Regions from separate parts of the Spartinivicinus poritis genome, predicted to be linked through region 2. Evidence: predicted binding sites of a transcription regulator. Region 2 holds the regulator's gene; the other holds the start of a gene.
The links. The regulator PhoB, encoded in region 2, activates phosphate uptake and scavenging genes when phosphate is short. The targets are predictions, from matches to a motif close to TGTCATANNNNTGTCANA.

Region 1: ORQ98_RS05170 (glycoside hydrolase) is a predicted target of PhoB. The motif match lies at 4,056-4,073, and genes of this name have one in related genera.

The regions. Positions count from the first base shown of each region.
Region 1 covers NZ_JAPMOU010000004.1:179,648-190,233, forward strand. Annotated here, with positions in the region: tRNA gene ORQ98_RS05160 (tRNA-Pro) at 434-505, shown strand; gene ORQ98_RS05165 (slipin family protein) at 1,057-2,595, shown strand; gene ORQ98_RS05170 (glycoside hydrolase) at 2,658-3,974, opposite strand; gene ORQ98_RS05175 (hypothetical protein) at 4,436-4,696, opposite strand; gene blaOXA (class D beta-lactamase) at 4,677-5,468, opposite strand; gene ORQ98_RS05185 (hypothetical protein) at 6,069-6,602, opposite strand; gene ORQ98_RS05190 (hypothetical protein) at 6,773-7,057, opposite strand; gene ORQ98_RS05195 (hypothetical protein) at 7,211-7,516, opposite strand; gene ORQ98_RS05200 (hypothetical protein) at 7,856-8,038, shown strand; gene ORQ98_RS05205 (glucokinase) at 8,103-9,065, opposite strand; gene edd (phosphogluconate dehydratase) at 9,062-10,586, opposite strand, start outside.
Region 2 covers NZ_JAPMOU010000006.1:49,233-59,818, reverse strand. Annotated here, with positions in the region: gene ORQ98_RS06905 (pilin) at 42-533, opposite strand; gene ORQ98_RS06900 (FitA-like ribbon-helix-helix domain-containing protein) at 1,516-1,722, shown strand; gene ORQ98_RS06895 (hypothetical protein) at 1,726-1,980, opposite strand; gene ORQ98_RS06890 (HDOD domain-containing protein) at 2,193-3,575, shown strand; gene ORQ98_RS06885 (hypothetical protein) at 3,587-4,105, opposite strand; gene ORQ98_RS06880 (SCP2 sterol-binding domain-containing protein) at 4,216-4,599, opposite strand; gene ORQ98_RS06875 (HU family DNA-binding protein) at 4,639-4,914, opposite strand; gene ORQ98_RS06870 (rubredoxin) at 5,423-5,590, opposite strand; gene ORQ98_RS06865 (chorismate--pyruvate lyase family protein) at 5,752-6,315, shown strand; gene ubiA (4-hydroxybenzoate octaprenyltransferase) at 6,343-7,218, shown strand; gene phoB (phosphate regulon transcriptional regulator PhoB) at 7,392-8,081, shown strand; gene phoR (phosphate regulon sensor histidine kinase PhoR) at 8,084-9,409, shown strand; gene ORQ98_RS06845 (response regulator) at 9,656-10,576, opposite strand.

The DNA of each region.
Region 1 (10,586 bases), on a different contig from region 2:
AAATGCTGCTACTCGGCCCTACCAATTAACCGCTAACATACATATTATTTATATAGATCAATATTATATCCATATAGATATTTCAACAACAAAACTTCAGCGACAGCAATTCATGCTGGCCTCTCAGGTGATTCTTGCTATACCTTGAATATCAAGGCCTCCAACACTTTTAACAAAGAAATTTTAAAAGTTGGCACGTTAATCGCCTTATGATTACTGTGCAAAGCGGAATGCTTTAGCAGGTCTGGTTTTTTGCTTCAAACCAAAGCCAGCCTGGTAACTCTTGTTTCAAGTAAGTTGTACCAAAGCGTCCCAAGACACAGTGCCCTTTCTCGGCATGGATTCGTAAGAATCTTATTGGGTTTTTTATGATATGGCATACAACTGGGTTCGAGTCCCTAAAAACCACCATTCATACTGGCTTTTAACCAGTGCTTGATAGCTCATTTGGTAGAGCAGTTGCTTAGGGAGCAATTGGTAGAAGGTTCGATTCCTTCTCAAGCTGTATAAATGTAAAAAGACTACGCAAGTAGTCTGCAATGAAATATACCCAAAGCGAAGGGTTTTTAGGTGAGGCTATCGAGTGATGAAGCCCCGTGAGCCTATAAATAATAGGTGATTGGGGTGAGTCACGATGATAACAAAGCCTAAAAGCGATTCGCGAAAGGTATAAAAGAGGTTAGCGGTTGTTGCCGCTGTTTAGCTTAATTAAATAACAGCATTAAATTTATCAAAACTTAAAGTGAATGCAGGAAGCAATTACTTAAGGAATGGTGACTTTAATGAGGTAGCTAAAGCTGTACTAGTAGTTACCAGTTATTTAATTATTTGGTTCGTTATTGAATCATTCCTTACAGGGTTACATTCTGTGGATCAACCACATACGATGTACAAATGTAAGCGAACCATTCTTTAACCACCACTATTCAAGTAACCGCCCCTAACTTCTTTAGTTATGATGAGTCGCTTTTTAGTAGTTAATCAACTACTGACCAGTACTCATCATGACTAATAAGTCCTATTTTTAAGGGCATTTAGATTTAATGGAGATGTATTGTGTTTAAGAAAATAGTTGTCGGGCAAAATGAGCGACTAATTGTTGTTAAAGATAAAAGATTAAGTAAAGTTCTATCGACAGGAGTACATTATCTGCCTATTTGGCAATATGATGATGTAGAATTGGTTAGTACTGAGTCAGTACGCTTCACTCATGACAGCCTAGAACAGTGGCTAAAAGAGCCTGTATTTTTACAATATTTTGATAAACTAGAGTTAGGCCGATTTGAAGTTGGGTTAGTTTATAAACATGGTCAGCTTTGGCAGTTATTAAACCCGGCGACTACCCACTATTTGTGGAAAAATAGTGATGATATTGAGGTGCGTACCATCAATACCGAAAATAGTTATTATCTTGAAGATGATCTATTATGGCAATTAACAAACAAAGAGCAGTTTGTTATTAATGCTAATACCAGTAATGTTACTACCCATAAAGTTAATGCAGGATTCGTTGCTTTAATCTATGTGGACAGCCAACTTATCGATTTGCAAGGTGAAGGTGAGTTTGGAGTATGGCAGTATCAGCGCAAAATTGAAGTAGTCATGATGGATACCCGCAAAGGGTTAAAACTTGATTATATATTGCAGGAAAACTGGTTAGAAATTCCTGCTGTTGCAGAACAAATTGCGCTATTTAAAACTGAACCACAGCAAGTTGGGCTACTGTATGAAGTACAGCATGGCCAGCGTCGTTTTAATCAATTACTGCCACCAAATACTGAAATTGCTGTATGGCAACAGAATAAAGTGTGGGAGCTTGATCTGGTTGATATCAACAACGACTTTCGGGTAACCAAACCATTGCTAGATAGCTTACGTCAGTATTTAAGTGGCCAGTGGTTAACAACCTCTATCGACCAACAGCATATCGGTTTGCTACTGCAAGATGGTCAATTGGTTAGCACCCTGAATACTGGGCTACACGCTTATTGGCCTTTTGGTCGCCAACTGGAAATAAAACAGTTTGATTTACGCTGGCAAACAGTGGAAGTCAGTGGACAAGAAATATTAACCAAAGATCGGGTTAGTGTGCGGGTCAACCTAAACGCCAACTATCGTATTTTAGATGCGGTAACGACTTTTGAAAGCGTTAACAATGTTAATGAGTTTATTTACCGTACGTTACAGCTAGCATTACGAGAAGCCATAGGTACACGAAACTTAGATGATTTGTTAATGGATAAAGAGCATGTAAATCAGCTATTGCTAAAGCAATCAGCGGAGCATTTATCATCTATTGGGATAGAGCTTGGTCAACTGGGAATAAAAGACATTATTTTACCTGGTGAGATGAAGGAAATTCTTAACCAGGTGGTTAATGCCCAAAAATCAGCAGAAGCTAACAGCATCAAGCGTCGGGAAGAAACAGCTGCTACTCGTAGCCTGCAAAACACCGCCAAAGTTATGGAAGGCAACCCAACTTTGCTGCGCTTGAAAGAACTGGAGTCATTGGAGAAAGTAGCAGAAAAAATTGACCAATTAAATGTATATGGAGGATTAGAACAAGTAATGAATGGCTTAGTTAAGCTAAAGTAAACGTTGTGGTGCATATAGATGCACCACAACGTTTTTAATAAAAACAATTGATATTAAATAGGTTAATTACTTTCCCAATTGAATACTGTGCCGTCACTAAAATGAATCATCACTGTATTAGGCTTCACTACTTTTTTGTTTAATAAATAATCTTTACTGCTAAAATTGGCGGTAATCGTGGAGCCATCACTAAAGGTTGTTTGTTGTACTTGTCGACTTTTAGTTAAGTCAAGAAATTTCACTAAAGCCTTATCCCAAAGTTTTTCATGAGCTATCTGAAATCCTTTCGCATAGTGTTTTAAAGCAGGCAACCGCTTTCGTAAGCTATTACGACTAATATGCAACATTGGCGGTGTGTTATATAACATCGCGGTTAAATCACGTACCACTTTCACATCGGAAAATTTTAAACTGTCTGCCCCCCAATGGTAGCCATTAATAACAGCATCATGAAACACGGCCTGATATAACGGCAGTTTATACTCGGGCGCAAACAATAAATTTTTATAAAGCATTTTGACTTGAGCTGGCTTAAAGAAAACCTGCGGCTCGTCATTTGGCCACCAAGTACCAAGATAATATGGTGATTGTTTATTTTTACGCATGTCTGGATCACGCCAACCAAAACCTGTAGTTTGAATTCCATGAGCAAATACTATTGACGACGTATTAATTGCATTACCATCTTCAGAGCCTAATGGTAGTTGATATTGATCCACAAACCACTGCAAGCGATAATTAAATCCTTTTGCCATGGTAGACTGGGAGTGTAAACGTTTAGAATGGTAATCCTCATAAAGCATTCCAGTGGCATCAGCGTCCAAAAATAAACTATTAAAACCACCATAGTGCATGATTTTAGCAGTACGTTGCTGATAGTAAGTTTGCATACAACTTGGATTGGTATATACTCCTTTTCCTTTATAGCCCATTTTTTTATATCCATCTTTCTTAACAATGCCACAGTTTTCCCGTAACTGGCTAGGTATCTGAGCAGTCAGCCAATTATCATTTACCCCCATCGGTATTGCTGTATTATACGAATCATAGGTGCTTATTAAGTAGCCAGCCTGTTTTGCCGCTATGACAGCCTCTGGATGATAAAAAGCTGAGGTCCAACTGGGTGTCAGTAATAATAATTTATTCAATTTGGCTGTTTGAAAATCCTCTATGACAGGTTTGGATAATCCCTGTCCCCAATTGACTACTGGCTTTAAAAAAACTCCCAATCTTGCTTTCACTATTTTTTTTCTTTTTTTTGCTACCAGGTACTGCTGATCAATAAAATCTCTTTTATCCGGATCAGAAGAGACTGGTAATACTTTTGTGAACGCATGATTAAGCATTTCAATCACTTTACGCTGGTGATAGTGATTCATCCATTGTGAATTTATACCCGTATCGAATCATTTTTAGGTTTTGTTATCTTCGTTCCTAATCACCAAGGATGGTGTGAATGCAGTTAATGCATTATGACATGGATGTCATGTATTAGGGCAATGCAGGAGTAGTTGCCTAGGAGCATTTAACTGTCACCCCAATCACTTATTAATATAGGCTCATGGGGACAAGTCTACTACTGTAAGACTTGCGGTAGCGACTTTAATGGATATAAAAGTGCTACTGGAACTCGTCACTTGATGGCTTACCAATAACGCTGTTTTATCAATTAATGCTATTATTGCTAGCCTCACTGCTGTAGGCTAGCCCTAAAAACCCTTCACATTGGGTATATATAACGTTAAAAACACATAAATATTAAAGCAATCAATATCATAAAAAGCGTTTATAACAATTTTTTACCAGTTAGGCTTATGAAAATTATATAGCTCAGAACCTATTACTGCCACTTGCACAGAGGCTGCTCATAGATAGTATATTTCTCACAGCTACTTTTAGTCCTAAATCCTCCACACCATTTTTTTAAATTAAAATCTTGCGTCTGGTAATTATTCTCTGAATTTTGTAAACAGCTTTGTGCTTTAACTTCAACATAACCTGGATATAAACTTAGCTCTGGTTTATCATAACAATAATTCATGACTGATTCTTTATCATATGATCCAATAAATACAAATAAATTATATAATTCTTTTAACATGTAATGCTTCTTTTATAATCTGTTTTCTTAGTTTTCGTTGACTATCTTTCATTAGATCTATATTTATTGCAAAAAACCATGTTTGATTATCCTTCTCTAGGAAACCAACATACCAGCCTATGTCTATCCCTTTTCCATTTTTCATTACCCAACCTGTTTTTCCATATAGTTTATATGATGGATTACTTTCATTAAGCATAATCTTCTTAGTTTTTTTCTGATATTTTTTGTAGTATGGCAGTCTTTCAGAATATAATTTTTTTAGAAACTCAATTTGTTGATATGCATTGATTCGTAACTTTCCATCTAACCAAAACGTCGTTAAATTGCCTAACTCTCTATTACCATAGTTCATTTTTTTTAAGTGATACCGATACTGCAATCTCCCAACATCTTGAGCTACCTCTTGATAACACCATATACATGAATTGGATAATGCAGACTGTAATGTATGATTTTGATTCCATATCTTCCATCCTTTATCTTTTCCATCCCATAAAAATACATGACCATCAGGATTTATAGCCCCCTCTGCAAGACCAATTAGTGTATTAGGGATTTTGAATGTTGATGCAGGTAAATAATTTTTTTTTGCTCTAGATTCATTATGTATGTACACTTTTTTTCCATCAGTGGACGATATAACCAATGTACCATTTACATTATATTTATTGAAAATGCTTAATAATTGCTTATCCTCAACCCCATATGAAAAAACAGCCTGAATAAATAAAAGCGAACCTAAAAATAGGTTTTTGATATGTATCTTCATGATTTTAGAAGCCTATTAATGTAAATTGAAAAAACTATTTTATATAAATAACTAAGAAACTTTGTACTTTTCTGATGATCAATTATGATAAAAAATGGCATTAAGTACCCATTTATTTAATCTTACCGAGCACCCTATTATTACACGCCTTGCCTCTCACGCTAGAATTTAAACAGTAAATTAGTATTGTATTTATTGTAATGGGTATTACACTCCAAAGGTAAAAGTCAATAAAATATTTACCTATTTACAAAGAAAAATATAGAGGGTAATCAACAAGAAAGAAGATTATTATTTAACTTGGCATTAATTATATTTACATTCTTAAAAGATGTTTAATTACACAATAAATTCTGAACTTAATAGATATTTGTACTTATTGTGGTAGATATTCGTCCATCCAACGTACACTTTAAGTGTGAAGTTATTAAAGTGTACGCTATGACCTACTAAATCTTTAATTGAAGGGTTCGTTATTATTTTTCGTCTATATTGAGTTTAATTCTGAACAGTTGACTTGCTGGAGATAAAATAGTGATATTTCTTTATTTGATATAATTTCTTGCTTTGGCTTTATTTTTACTGTTGCACAAAACAAATTTAAAGATTGAATCCAGCTTTTATCAATGTATTTTTTTTGTGCTGGTTGATTTTTTTATAACATGTATTTTTATCATTGCATGTCTTTCTTATATCAGTAATTGTTCCTCCCATCTGATATCCATCTTTTTCTGCATTGAATAACGTATAGCCTACATGCACCTTAAACTGGCCATTTTTACATGGCTGAATCACTTTAGTAATTAGTGAGTTAGATTTATTATTAGGAGAATAATCTGCAACTTCGTTTAGTACTTTTTCTTTTATAATGTCTTCAAAGCTATTATATGTACGATTAGGAGAACCTATTAATGCAGCAATTTCACTTGATTCTATTCTCTTAGCAAAATCACTACGTTTTAATTTAACCTTATCAAGATCTAATTGCTTTTCTTTACAGGGAGAGCGTATAACACTTAATTCATAAGGCGTTAAATTATATACTTTAAAAGTATAATTCTCAGGTGCAGCCTGAACTGTCAGTACTACCATTAAATTACTAATGATAGCTAGTTTAATTCTATACAACCACATTATTAATTACTCAAATGCTGACTACTTTGATATAACACTCAACAGCAGGCAGACATCTTCTAGTTCTATCAGATTACATTAAGCTGGTGAAGGATACAGATAAAGGCTCCTTTAAACATCATAGGTTACTGCCCCTATCAAGATTATTATTTTATGCCATAAATACTAATCTAATTAGCATTACAAGGATATCGACTTACAAATGCTCCTTCAGGATTTTTAGTTTTTGCAAGATCGGCAACTGGATATTTTTCACACATTTTGGTAATTTTGCTACCAAGATTAAACTTATCTTCAATATGGTGTTCTTCCGACGCAATAACCTGACCATCCTTATAAGCATAAAATGTGTAGATACCCTTTGGCAGACCACCAACTGCATTTCTTAACCATTGACTACTACAACCACTCAGCAAAATTAAACCAACAAATAACAAGACCAATTTTTCTTTCATAACAAATCTTTTAGTCATATAAATAATTGGAGATAAGTAAACTTATTATTTTCAAATAATATTAACAAAATGTCACGTGAATGTAACATTTTCAACAAATATAAGACAATTTAAGTATAAACACCTACTCTTTTTGAAGATATTGAGCGAATATCAATCAGATCTGTTTTCATTTATTAGCATTGAGTAAATGCAATTCAATGTTAGACTTTCAACTACCTCTAACTCAAAACTACCAGTGTTTAAACAGTTTTTTGCAACAGTTATGACTGAGTCAATCATAGACAATGCCCATTCTATAGGGATATCTTCTCTTAGTTTTCCTTTAAGCTTCAAAGCAATTAACTCACTTTTAAGCCTGTTTGTAGCATTAAATTTTTCACCTTGAATTAATTGTATTACTAAATACTCTATATTACATTTTTTTCTTTCAAATACAGTTGATGAGTTTTCGTTCAATTACATTTACCTTATTATTAGAATGCCTATTACCTAACAAGCAAGTATATCCAACAGAATTGCTTTGGCAGGCAATCCTACACCAAGGCATTATAATAACAATGGTTTTATGAAGATCAATTATGACAAAAAATGACATTAAGATAATTTTAAGTGCTCACTTTTCAACAGTGATTCCAGCATTCCAACACAACAACACCTTCTCAACACCAATATTTACACCAATTTATTAACGACACCTGAACTATTGTAGTTACACTGCTCCTTTCCCAGACACGCTTGCACAGTTGGCTGTATTATCTAACGTTTATTTTCTTAACTGCCTTTGTATTTTTAAATATGATGGTAGATACGATCTTAGATGTAATGAGCCAAGAGCAAGAAAAATTTCGCGCTGAATCTCATGGTGAAACAGAAGAAGGTGGTACACCTGCCAGTCGGGCTCAGATTGAAAAGCTAGAAAAAGAGTTAACTGAAATAAAAGCGCTATTAAAACAACAAACATCTATCAAAGAACAATAGCTACTTTTAGTTAGCCCAGCGAAATTTATCTTCTGAGCTAACACAAACTGTAGGACACCTTTAATCAGGAAATATAACTATTATTAAGTGCCGCAGCCGCTCCCACTAACCCAGGATATTCACTTAATACTAAATAAGTAGGTATTTTTTCTGCGTAGCTTTGTAACCGCCCTTTATTTTCAAATGATTGCCTAAATTGACTCGCAGCAAAAAAATCTTTAAAGCGTGGAATAATACCACCCATTATGTAAACGCCCCCTTCTGCTCCCAAGATAAGCGCTGCATTACCTGCAGCAGCACCCAACAAATTACAGAAATGGGCTAGTACTTGATGCTCTATTGAGTTTTCATCACTTAATGCTATGGATGATATATCAGCTGCTGACTGCTGCTTAACAGGTACTTTGTTTAATTGGCAATGGGCTTCATATAAATCCACCAAGCCGGCACCACATAGCAGTCTTTCAACTGATACGCGTGGATACTTTTTTAAGAAAAATTCCAGAACATCCATTTCAAAGCGATTGCGGGGGGCAAAATCCACATGGCCGCCTTCGCCGGATAATGCTAACCAACCACTGCTGGTTGAAGCTAATCCTGCCATACCTAGCCCTGTGCCCGGACCAATCACCAATTTAGTTTTATTTGCAACAGCTTCACCGCCGCCTATTTGCATTAATTCATCGTTAGTTAAATAAGGTACTGATAAGGCAAGTGCCGTAAAATCATTAATTACCTTAAATGAATCAAAACCAAATTGCTGCTGCACAGCTGACTGTGAAAAATCCCAATGGTTATTGGTCATTTTAATTCGGTCTTGATGAATAGGACAAGCAAAGGATAAACAAGCTTGTTTGACATCGGGATTGCCCACCAATGCTAAATAATCAGCTAACGCATCTGGCATATTGTTATAGTCTGCGCAGGGCAGCACTTCGATTAACTCAGGCTGCACACCCCCATCTAATACCATGGCAAACCGGGCGTTTGTGCCCCCAATATCACCAACGACAATTGGTTGGTTCATTTAACTTCCTCATTCGCAAAACCAAACACTGAAGCACCCTGTTCAGCACCACCGGCAAACGCTCGCATTTGACCGAACAGCTCTCGGCCCATGCCTTGGTGAGAGTTGGATAAATCCACCTCAACTGCTGTACGCTGCAGCCATTCTTGATCATCGACTAATGCAGTCAACTCTCCGGTTTCTGCATTTAAACGTATAACATCGCCTTCCCGCAGTTTGGCAATTGGTCCACCTTGGGCAGCTTCAGGATACACATGAATAGCTGCCGGCACTTTACCAGAAGCACCTGACATTCGGCCATCAGTAACTAATGCGACTTTAAATCCCTTATCTTGCAATACACCCAAATAAGGCGTCAGTTTATGTAGTTCTGGCATGCCAATCGCCTGTGGCCCTTGAAAGCGCACCACAGCAATAAAGTCTCTTTCCAGTTCTCCGCGTTTAAAGGCTTCAGCTAAATCATTTTGATCATGGAAAATTACCACGGGGGCTTCAACTATTTGATTATCCTTAGCGACGGCCGACACTTTGATCACACCACGGCCTATATTGCCATTTAATAGTTTTAAACCACCTTCCGGGCTAAATGGATTTGCTGCAGGTCTTAGTACCTCCGCATCATGAGTTTCCTCCACTCCATCTCGCCACACTAACTTATCCCCATCCAAGAAAGGTTCTTGCGTGTATTGACGAAGCCCTTTGCCAACTACAGTTGTGACATCATCATGAAGCAAGCCACTATCTAACAATTCACGTATTAAAAAAGCCATCCCCCCAGCTGCCTGAAAATGATTAATATCTGCCTGACCATTGGGATATATCTTGGTTAATAAAGGCACCACCGAAGAGAGTTCTGAAAAATCATCCCAGGTTATGTTTACCCCTGCTGCTGCTGCCATCGCAACTAAATGCATGGTGTGGTTAGTTGAGCCACCAGTCGCCAGCAATGCCACCACAGCATTGATAATCGTCTTTTCAGATACCACCTGATACATTGGTGTAAAATCACTACCTAATGCAGTAATTCGAGCCGCTTGTCGAGTCGCTTCTTTTGTCAGCTCATCACGTAGCGGAGTATTAGGATTAATAAAGGATGCTCCTGGCAAGTGTAAGCCCATCACTTCAACTAGCAGCTGGTTACTATTAGCTGTTCCGTAGAAGGTACAAGTGCCTGGGCCATGGTAAGACTGAGATTCCGCTTCAAGTAATTCTTCTCTACCGACTTTACCTTCAGCAAACAATTGGCGAATTCGAGCTTTTTCCTTATTTGGCAAACCTGATGGCATTGGGCCTGCTGGTACAAATATCACAGGTAAATGACCAAAGCGTAAGGCACCTATAAATAAGCCAGGCACAATCTTGTCGCATACCCCCAGGCACAGAGCTGCATCAAACATATTGTGGGAAAGGGCTACTGCAGTAGCCATTGCAATCACATCACGACTGAATAGGCTTAGCTCCATACCCGGCTGGCCTTGAGTCACCCCATCACACATCGCCGGTACCCCACCAGCAAACTGA
Region 2 (10,586 bases):
ATAGCTTCCCTTAAGCTATATCCTAAGGGAAGCTAGTTATTTTACTCTGTTTCTTCCTCTGCTGCTTCCTCTGGTGGCTTACAACCCTTAGGAGTTGCACCAAACTCATCTATACTTTTTTCAACTTCACAAGACCAAAAACCATCTACATCCCTTTTATAACTAATTTTCTTACCTTTAACACCCTTAGTTATGCCACTTCCATTCAAAGTAACCTCTAAAGTCCCTGCTAGAGTAGCTGCATTAGTTCCACTAACCGTAACATTCGTAGCAGGTCCAACTAAATCCTTATTGAATGTTATACCCAACTTCTTAGGGTCTTGTATTTCTGCCGCTGTAGGAAACGTACCTTTTTCAGCAATATATGTCTCAATAATTGCTCTAGAGGCAGACAATGTAGCTAAAGTACTAGCAACTTGCGACTTAGCTGTATACTTCTGATAAGCAGGTAAAGCTACACTCGCTAGCACCCCAATAATCGCCACTACAATCATTAATTCAATCAGCGTAAAACCGCTTTGCTGTTTTTTCATTTGAGTCTCACTCCGTTTAATAAACAACCAACATCTTTTTTATAAGTGTTTTTAGGCACTTTAACGGATTGAATAATTAATAAGCGTTTTTGGGTGATTTTTATTTGCAAAATTAACTGTGTGTTTTGTACATCTTTTGTAGTTGATGATTTCGCATGCTGCTTACAACAAGTTCCTTCTCCCACAAGGGGGAGAAGGTTAGGATGAGGGGGACTAGCTTTGCTAGTGAAAATATATTTCCTGCCAGCTAAATAGACATTTTACCCTCACCCCAACTCTCTCCCAGAGAGAGAGGGAGCTCAGAGCATCGTTCGCCACTCAAACACTTTCAAAGATATAAACAAAAACCTGTTAGCCCATCAGCTTGTGTTAATTTTGCTTTATTTATAATCACCTAGTGCTTATTTAACTTATTCAATACCTGAGTGGTATATGCTCAAGATAAGATAACAGCTTCTTTTTCATTGACTCTCTAGCTGTGTTGCTTGTTTTAGGCATAGCGCCCTATGTCAGCAAAAAAGCGCATTACCAGAAAATAAATGACATTGAAGGCTGATACCACTATTTACCCCTATACCACTAACATGTTGAAATACACGACAGAAAATGTAGAATAGTTCACAGTTTACTAGTGCAATTGTTTTCCGACAAAAGGATAGTGTCGAGCTGTCCTACAACTGACCATCATTTATACAACACGTGACATTTATTATGCATTAATTAACTCACTCTTTGCAATTTGTTGAAGCATTTCTTAAAGCAAATATGAACTAGCTATCATTCATTCTACTTAAGTTGTACATTTTTTGTTGTATAAAAATACGGCACAATCATCCTATCTGACTGTTTAATACTCACCTCAGTATGTTTTTGATTATTTTTTAGCTGGTTTTTAGTCGCTGTTCAGTTTTTGTAAGTGGGAATTAACCAATTAGTCTAAGACTGTTACTATTACCTAATTGAAATACACAGGTGGTGATTAATGGCTGCTTTAGTAATTCATGAAATTGATGAAGAAATAGTAGAAGCCCTCGAAGGCGTAGCAGAGCAAAACGGCACCAGTCCAAAAATTGAGCATCGAAGAATTTTAGAAGCAGCTTTAAAACCAGCTGAGCCTCAGAAAAAATGTTTTGTTGAGTTTTTAGCTTCCATGCCAAATATTGGGAAGGATGAGGATTTTGGGTGCTAATCATCAATGCGCATGAACAGGTCTAGTAGCTCTTCTTTTCTGCCGTTTGGGATTTGATTTAGTGGGCTGTTGTACCCAAGCACCTTTTAGTTTGGCCAGGTTGTATTTGGGCAGATTATTAAATTTATCGCCTATTTCGCCTGCGGTTTGAAATATAACCAGAGAGACTAAGATGATCGGCAGTCCCCATGATGCTCCTTGGAATAATGCCAATATGCCAAATAATAAGATCATTGTGGCCAGTGTTTTCAGCATCATCGCGACTACCTCCTTAGCGGCGCAACTTCTTTAAGTTTAGCACATGCCAATTCACTAAATAGACTGCTGCTGGGATGAGCCAGCAGCGCCTATGCGAACGACACCAGCTCTTTAAATAAGCTGGAAGGTTGATCACTGACTAAGCCTACCCAAATCTTATACCCGTCTACACTTATGTTACTGGAGATCACTACCTAGCAAGAGGATCAAACATGGCTATTCCGCAACAGGTGCAGCAAATCTTGGATAACGAGCAAATTCGTTACCGGCTTTCCAGTGTTAGTGATAACCATGAGCATCCTCCCAAAAGTGCTACTGCTGTTTCTGTTGTATTAGAAGATGATGCTGGACAGCTGCAGATTATCTGTCCTCGTGACCATATGATTGACCTGGAAAAGATGAATGAAAAGCTAGGGCGTAAGTTAGTAGCGACGTCATATCGAAATATGCAAAAGCTTTACAGCAACCATGGTCTGCAAGCATTACCCGCTATTCCCCAGCTAACAGGTTTACCAACCTTAGTTGAAAACAGCTTGCTAAAACATGAAACTATTTATATTGACTCAGGTACCCAGCATCAATATATCCGGGTTAAAAGCGATGAGTTCAAGCGTATCACTGGCACTGCAACCTATTTGGACATTACGCTACCACTCAGTGAAATCCATCAGCGCTTTCCTAAAGCTGAAGATGATGTACAGGATATAACCAACGCGGTTGAAAATTTTACTTCCCTAAGAATCAAACAACGCTTGGAGCAGACTATTGAGATTCCGCCCTTGCCAGAAACCGCACAGAAAATCATTCAGCTACGAGTAGATCCTAACGCTGATATCCGCCATTTAATTGAGGTGGTGGAAAAAGACCCAAGCTTAGCCGCACAGGTAGTCAGCTGGGCAGCTTCACCTTATTATGCAGCTCCCGGGAAAATTCGCTCGATTGAAGATGCCGTAATTAGAGTGCTTGGCTTTGACCTGGTTATTAATCTAGCTATTGGCTTATCACTTGGTAAAACCTTAACTCCCCCCAAAAATGAGCCCGAAGGGTTCACCCCCTATTGGAAACAAGCCGCTTACTGTTCATTGGGGGTTGAGGCGATGGTTCGAAAAATTCCTCCCAAACAGCGGCCAGAACTAGGGTTAGCTTACTTAGCTGGGTTGTTACATAACTTTGGGTACTTGGTGCTGTCCTTTGTATTTCCGCCACATTTAGAGCTGATTAACCGGTATCGTGAAGCTAACCCTCATGTCAGCTATGTGGATATTGAACGACATGTACTGGGAGTTTCGCGAGATCAAATTGGCGGTTGGTTGATGCAAATATGGGACATGCCTGATGAAGTAGCCAAGGCTATTCGCTATCAGAATGATATTGAATATGTGTCTCAGCATGCTGAGTATGCCTACTTGCTTTATATTGCCACACAATTATTGTGTCGACATGGGATTGGTGAAGGGATGGATGAACCAATACCTGAGAACATGTACGAAACCCTATCGTTAACCCCAGGCGAGGCTGAAGAGGCTATCAGTAACTTAATTGAGAAAAGTGAAGCCGTTGAAAATTTGTATAAGTCTTTTAATTCTCTAGGTTAGCCTTTGTAACTCTATTTTTTTAAAGCAGCCAGAATTTGGTCAGTGGTCCAGTTTTGGCTAATCCAAATTGCTTGGGAAGAAAACATAATAATTTGCCTGATATCATTCAATTTAAGCCATTCTTGCCCTTGCACTTGGCTCGACTTGGAAGCTCTGGCATTTGCATTTTTCTTCAAAGGCTTTCCCATCGACTGTTCAACCAGGCTCATAACATGCTCAAACCCAGGAAACTGCTGATAACAGCTGGAGATTACAACTGGCTTTTCATCTGTACTGGGGATGTTGGCAATACAGGTTAAAATTTCTAAATAATCGTAAGGGCCAAAAGGCTTAACATGGGCTTGCCCTTTGCCATTATAGTGTCGCCAAACACTTGCCTTAGCTGGAGCAGATAAAGATTTAGTTGCCACAGGCTTTGGAAGCTCAGGCAACTGCAGCAAACCATACCAATACATCAAGTAGGGAAAGCTGACCAAGCTGATACAAACCACCAACACCAGGGCTATGATGAGTTTTGGCAATGAAGTCATCGTGTCGTAAAAAATACCAACCGCTAATTTGACTTCATCTTAAAACAACAGGCCAGCATTACCCGCTGAGCCTGTCACAGCTTAGCCTGAAAATCTCACTTTCTAGCCACCTAGGACTGCTTCTTTTTACCCTTCGGCATCCAGTATTTAGTTAACCCTTGAAACCACATCACTTCCTTGGTATCTCCAGTAATTCTCAAGGTTTGTTTTTGAATTGCCTTCATAAATGCCTCTTGGGCATTTGCAGCAGTAAATGTAGTAAAACCTGTATTGGGATCAGCAAACTCCAGGGTAAAAGCTGGTGTTTCGCATTCTCCTGCATGACTCTTAATTAAGCCATTACTTACAATAAAATGCCTGGCAACATGACCATCACGGGTTTTAATTTGAAAGCTAAGCTGTTTGTCAGCTATTTTTTCTCGCATTTTTTGTTCTTTTTTACTAGCTCTAGCCATCAAAAAACCCATCATCCAGAGCAGTAACCTAAATTTCATAGCCACTCCTATGGCTGGTTATAAGACCACCCAGGTTAGTTATCCATTAACCACATCCTTAAACGCTTTACCTGGCTTAAATGCAACCGTATTACTGGCTTTAATTTCTATCGTTTCACCTGTTTGTGGATTTTTTCCTGTTCTGGCACCACGGTGACGTTGCTCAAAAGTACCAAACCCAATAAGCGTTACTTTATCTTGTCGATTAAGGGCATGGGTAATTTCATCAAGAATGGATGTTAATACCTGACCTGCCTGCTCTTTAGTTAAATCTGCTTTATCAGCTATTGCGGCAACAAGATCTGGTTTGCGCATGGTTCCCCCCTAACTCAATAGTTATTCAGTGCACGTTGAAGAAAAGTACAAGTTTAGGCCTGCTGCTATTTGTATGAAAATTGCTGTTAAGCGATATTTCAGGCAAATGGAAACAGATCCTAGAACAGACTGTTACTTATTAGGCTTACTGATTATCAGAATTAGTTGCGCAATAATAGCCTGCAACTGCCTTTTAATATGTCTGATCAGTCAGAAAGGTGTTTTACTTATACACCAATTGTTTTTATTTCTTATTTATTGCGTATCGATTAAAACTCTGTGTTTCTTATATTTATTTTTTAAGCTATATTTACAGTTATCACTTACTTTACTACTTATTTTTTCAATTTTTGATAGCTGTTGATTATTGATGAAGTTTAAACAAACGTTCACCCTAGCAAATTTTTTCAAATAAGTCGGCTATTTTATAATTTATTTCAGATCGTAAAAACGGAAGCGTTTGATTACATTTAACTAACAACTACACCTAACCATTAGCAAGCAAATACTAACCAATTGCAATCATTTCAAAATCCAGCTTACTCACACCACAGTCTGGACATAACCAGTCTTCTGGCACATCTTCCCAGCGGGTACCAGGGGCTATTCCTTCTTCTGGCCAGCCTTCCGCCTCATCATAAATAAATCCACAAACTACACATTGCCATTTTTTCATATGTCAGGCTCCTCACCCACTAATAAGGGCTAATCAGTTATAGTTCACTAGGGCAGCAAGCAATTATGAGAGGTACCCTTCTATTCAAAACTTGCAACTGATAGCAAGATATCGCATTCTGCGCGCCAGACAACTAATCAGTATTAAGTAAAAACTTCATTGTGAGCGCATTATCTATCTTTGAAACTGCTCAGTGGCAGCCTCATCTTAACATACCTGCACCCTGGCATGACTGGCTGACATTCACGGGTTCTCTCTCACAACGCTTGCAGGATACCTTTCAATCCCTATCAGTCAAGCTGATCAGCCAACAGTGGCAGCCTGCACTTCTTTCTGAACAAAAGCAGTTGGGTATTCCAGAGCAGCAGTCAGCATTTATTCGTGAAGTGATTCTGTGTGTCTGCCAGCAGCCAGTAATCTATGCACGTACTGTGATACCAGCATTTACCGGCTTGCTAAGCTGTCAACCACTACTCAGTCTCGATACAGAGCCACTAGGCAAGTTATTATTTACTCATGCCAGTAGCAAACGTAACCCAAACTTTCAGTATGCTCACTTTAGTCATGAGCAGCTGCAGGCATTACCCATGCCCTCAACAATAGCGCACTCAGCTATTAATCAAGACTGTTGGGGCAGGCAATCGGTTTTTATCATTAACCAGCGGCAGCTAGCGGTAAGTGAACTATTTTTGCCGACGATTTTTTCACTGCAACAACTAACATAATCATGCTTATTGATAGTGACTAACAGGATGGAAATAACCAGTAGCTCTTCTGACAAACTCAATGCATTGCTGAGTATCACCCGTTTAAACCGCCCTATTGGTCTTTACCTATTGCTTTGGCCAACCCTTTGGAGCTTGTGGCTAGCTGCTGATGGTCTGCCAGATTGGCACCTGATTATTATTTTTTGCTTAGGTGTCACAGTAATGCGCAGCGCAGGCTGTGTAATCAACGATATTGCTGATCGTCACTTTGATGGCCATGTTAAACGTACTCAAAGTCGGCCACTGGTTACTGGTGAGCTAACGCTTAAGGAAGCAATTGGCTGCTTTGTAGCACTTTGTACAATTGCGCTGGTACTGGTGTTATTTACTAATCAGCTGACTATTTTACTGAGCTTTGGTGCCTTGGCTTTAGCGATTTGCTACCCCTTTATGAAGCGCTACACTCATTTCCCACAAATTGTATTAGGGGCTGCTTTTTCCTGGTCGATTCCTATGGCCTATACTGCTCAAACTGGAGAGCTAAACCATGCTATCTGGTTACTGTTTTTGGCTAATCTGACCTGGACAGTTGCCTACGATACGGCTTATGCCATGGTAGATAGAGATGATGATTTAAAAATAGGCGTCAAATCTACTGCTATTTTATTTGGGAAAGCTGATAAACTTATGATTGGCTTATTACAAATAATTACTCTAGCTTTGTTAGCAGGGGTAGGCTATTTATTTCAGCGTGGTTGGCTGTTCTTTATTGGCATCGGTTTAATGGCTGGGCTGTTTATCTATCAGCAGTACTTAATCAAAGATCGTGATCGGTCCCAATGCTTTAAAGCATTTTTAAACAATCACTGGGCAGGCATGTTTGTCTTTGTTGGAATAGTTTGTGATAGTGCTGTTTCTTAGTTTCATTTGTAGGTAATAACTAGGAAAACTTCTCACTGTGGTATTGAGCCACAGTCATAAAACTCATGGATTGGAAACACTTTCAGGGCAGAGCCATACGAATGTCATGCAAATGTAACATAAAGACTGTGTAATGCTCTGCTGACAACTTGAAAGCGAGAGAAGGCTTGAAAATGGTTGGCAAAAAAATACTCATAGTGGACGATGAGGCCCCCATCCGAGAAATGATTGCAGTTGCACTCGAAATGGCAGGCTACGAATGTCTGGAAGCAGATAACACGCAAGATGCGCATAGCATCATGATCGATAAGAAACCCGATCTAATTTTGCTTGATTGGATGCTACCAGGAACCAGTGGAATTGAATTGGCTAGACGGCTTCGCCGTGATGAAATTACGGCCAATATTCCCATCATCATGTTAACCGCCAAAGGCGAAGAAGATAATAAAATTCAGGGCCTGGAAGTGGGAGCAGATGACTACATCACCAAACCATTCTCCCCCAGAGAACTGGTTGCCCGTTTGAAAGCAGTATTGAGGCGCTCTGGCGCTCAGGAACCTCAAGAGCCCATCAGGGTTGAAGGGCTTGAGCTGGACCCAATCAGCCACCGAGTTAGCATTAACGGTAAGCCGACTGAGATGGGACCTACTGAGTACCGTTTATTGCAGTTCTTTATGACACATCAAGAGCGAGCCTATACCCGTGGCCAGTTATTAGACCAAGTGTGGGGCGGCAATGTGTACGTTGAAGAGCGTACCGTTGATGTTCATATCAGACGACTGCGTAAAGCACTAGGCACTGGCCATGATCGCTTTATTCAGACCGTTAGAGGCACTGGCTATAGGTTCTCAACTAAGGCTTAACGGTGAAAGTTAACTGGCAAGGCGAAATTATTCAGCGGCTCGCTATCACTGTAGTAGTCAGTGTGTTGTTTGGAGTAGCTATTGGAGAAGTGGCCTGGGTTTTAGCAATTGTCTTAGCGGGATACCTTAGCTGGACACTGTTACAGGTTTTTCGCCTCAGCCATTGGCTTCAAGAAAGTGAGCACAATCACCTAGAGCCACCAGAAAGTCGTGGTATCTGGGGAGATATATTTGATGCTATCTACCGGCTACAGCGTCGAGATCAAAAGGCGCGCGCCCGGCTACAAGCAGTGATTGACCGCGTTCAAGAGTCTACTGCAGCGCTTAATGATGCTGTGATTATGGTTGACAATCAGGGCAACCTGGAATGGTGGAACCAAGCTGCAGAAGCCATGCTCGGATTTAAGAGCCCTGTAGATCAGGGGCAATTAATCACAAACCTAATCAGAGACCCAGCATTTTTCAAATATTTCGACAAAAAGGAATATCAAGAAGCGCTGGAAGTACCCTCCCCCATCAATGACCAGCTCATCTTACAATTCAACATTACCCTGTTTGGTCGCAATGATCGCTTGTTGTTAGTACGAGACATTACCCGACTGCATAATCTTGAGCAAATGCGAAAAGACTTTGTGGCAAATGTTTCCCACGAATTAAGAACCCCCCTGACAGTGATCAGAGGTTATCTGGAAACCTTGCTGGATAACGCTGATATTTTGCCTGAACGCTGGATACGCGCCTTACAGCAAATGCAGCAACAATCAGACCGAATGGAAAATCTGGTCAGCGACTTACTGTTGTTATCACGACTAGAAACCAGCGACCGACAAGCTGATTTAAAGCCAATTTGCTTACAGCAGATCTTGTCAAACATTATTAGTGATGCCAAAGCGCTCAGTGGTGACCGTTGTCATCATATCCAGCTGGTTTGTCCAGAAAGTGCAAAACTGCTAGGCCATGATCGAGAGTTGCATAGCGCTATCTCTAACCTGATCTTTAATAGCGTCAAGTACACTCCCGCTGCAGGACAAATTGATGTGCATTGGTGGGAAGATGACTCTGGTGGACATCTCTCCGTGATGGATGATGGAATTGGTATTGACCCCAAGCATATCCCACGCCTTACTGAGCGGTTTTACCGTGCAGATCCCAGTCGTTCAATTAACACTGGTGGCACTGGGCTTGGCCTAGCCATTGTGAAGCACGTACTGATCAGACATAACGCTCGCTTAGAAATCCAAAGTGAGCTTGGTAAAGGCAGCTGTTTTATCTGCCACTTCCCACCCACCATGATCGCCAGTGAAGATTGTCCAGAACTCGTGGAATAAAGCCCTAAAAGAACTAAAAAATTTCGTAATTCACAATAATGCCTAAAGCGAAGGGCATATACCCATCATGAATCATTTTTAGGTGTAAAAATAAAGTAGTATATACTCAAAGCGAAGGATTATTTAGGCGAGGCCACTGAGCGATGAAGCTCCAGGAGTTTAGATAAACTAAATGACTGGGGTGAAGAACGACGGTAACAAAGCCCTTGTGCCCTAGGGGTATAAAAATCATTCGCGAAGAGTATATCACCAGTATTTTTTCCCAGACCCCGAAGCAATAAACTTCGATAAATAATCAAATTTCTGTGGATCTTCATCAACAAAAACCACTGAAATGACAATATTTTCTGCATTAATATTTTTTTGAGGTGCCTGTAATGTATGGATTAAACAGTTAATTCTGGCTATATCACCGGCATTATCATTTTGCTGCAAGTCTATTACCGCTGTGTCCAACAACTGAGGAATACCATGCTCACGACTGGCAATCACTTTTGCTTCTTTTAAGCTGATATCCTGAATTTCACAAGGAATCGTTTTATCATGCACTCGCAATTGCGCAGGGCCTTTTGTTGGTTTTTTACTTGCTTGCGGCTTAGCTGACGCCGTTGTACCTCCTGTTAATGCTGCAACAGAGCCTGACTGGGCTGGTTGAGGGGCAGCTTTAGCCGCAGGCTTAGCTGGTGCCCCTCCTACTGCCTTAGCACCAAGTGCTGATATCGAGCCTTGCGAAACACTGCTTTCAAGGGCACTTTTGGTCGCCTTACCTTCCAATACATCACGGGGTAGCCGCTTGGATAGCACTTTAATGACTTTTTTCACCAACTGATCATTAGAGAATGGTTTGCCAATATATTCACTCACACCAGCTTGAATCGCTTGGACAACATTTTCTTTATCACCGCGACTGGTTACCATGATAAAAGGGGTTTTATTATACTGATACTCGTTACGCATCCACTGCAATAGCTCCAGGCCGCTCAGCTCTGGCATTTCCCAGTCACACAACACCAAGTCGTATTCACTTTTCTCTAGCATGGACATGGCTTTTTTGCCGTTAATCGCCTCCTCAAAAATAAAGTGAGGAAAACGATCTTTCACTGCTTTTTTTACCAGGTCCCTGATAAAGGATGCATCATCAACAACTAATAACTTTACTTTTTTCATCGTTATGTCA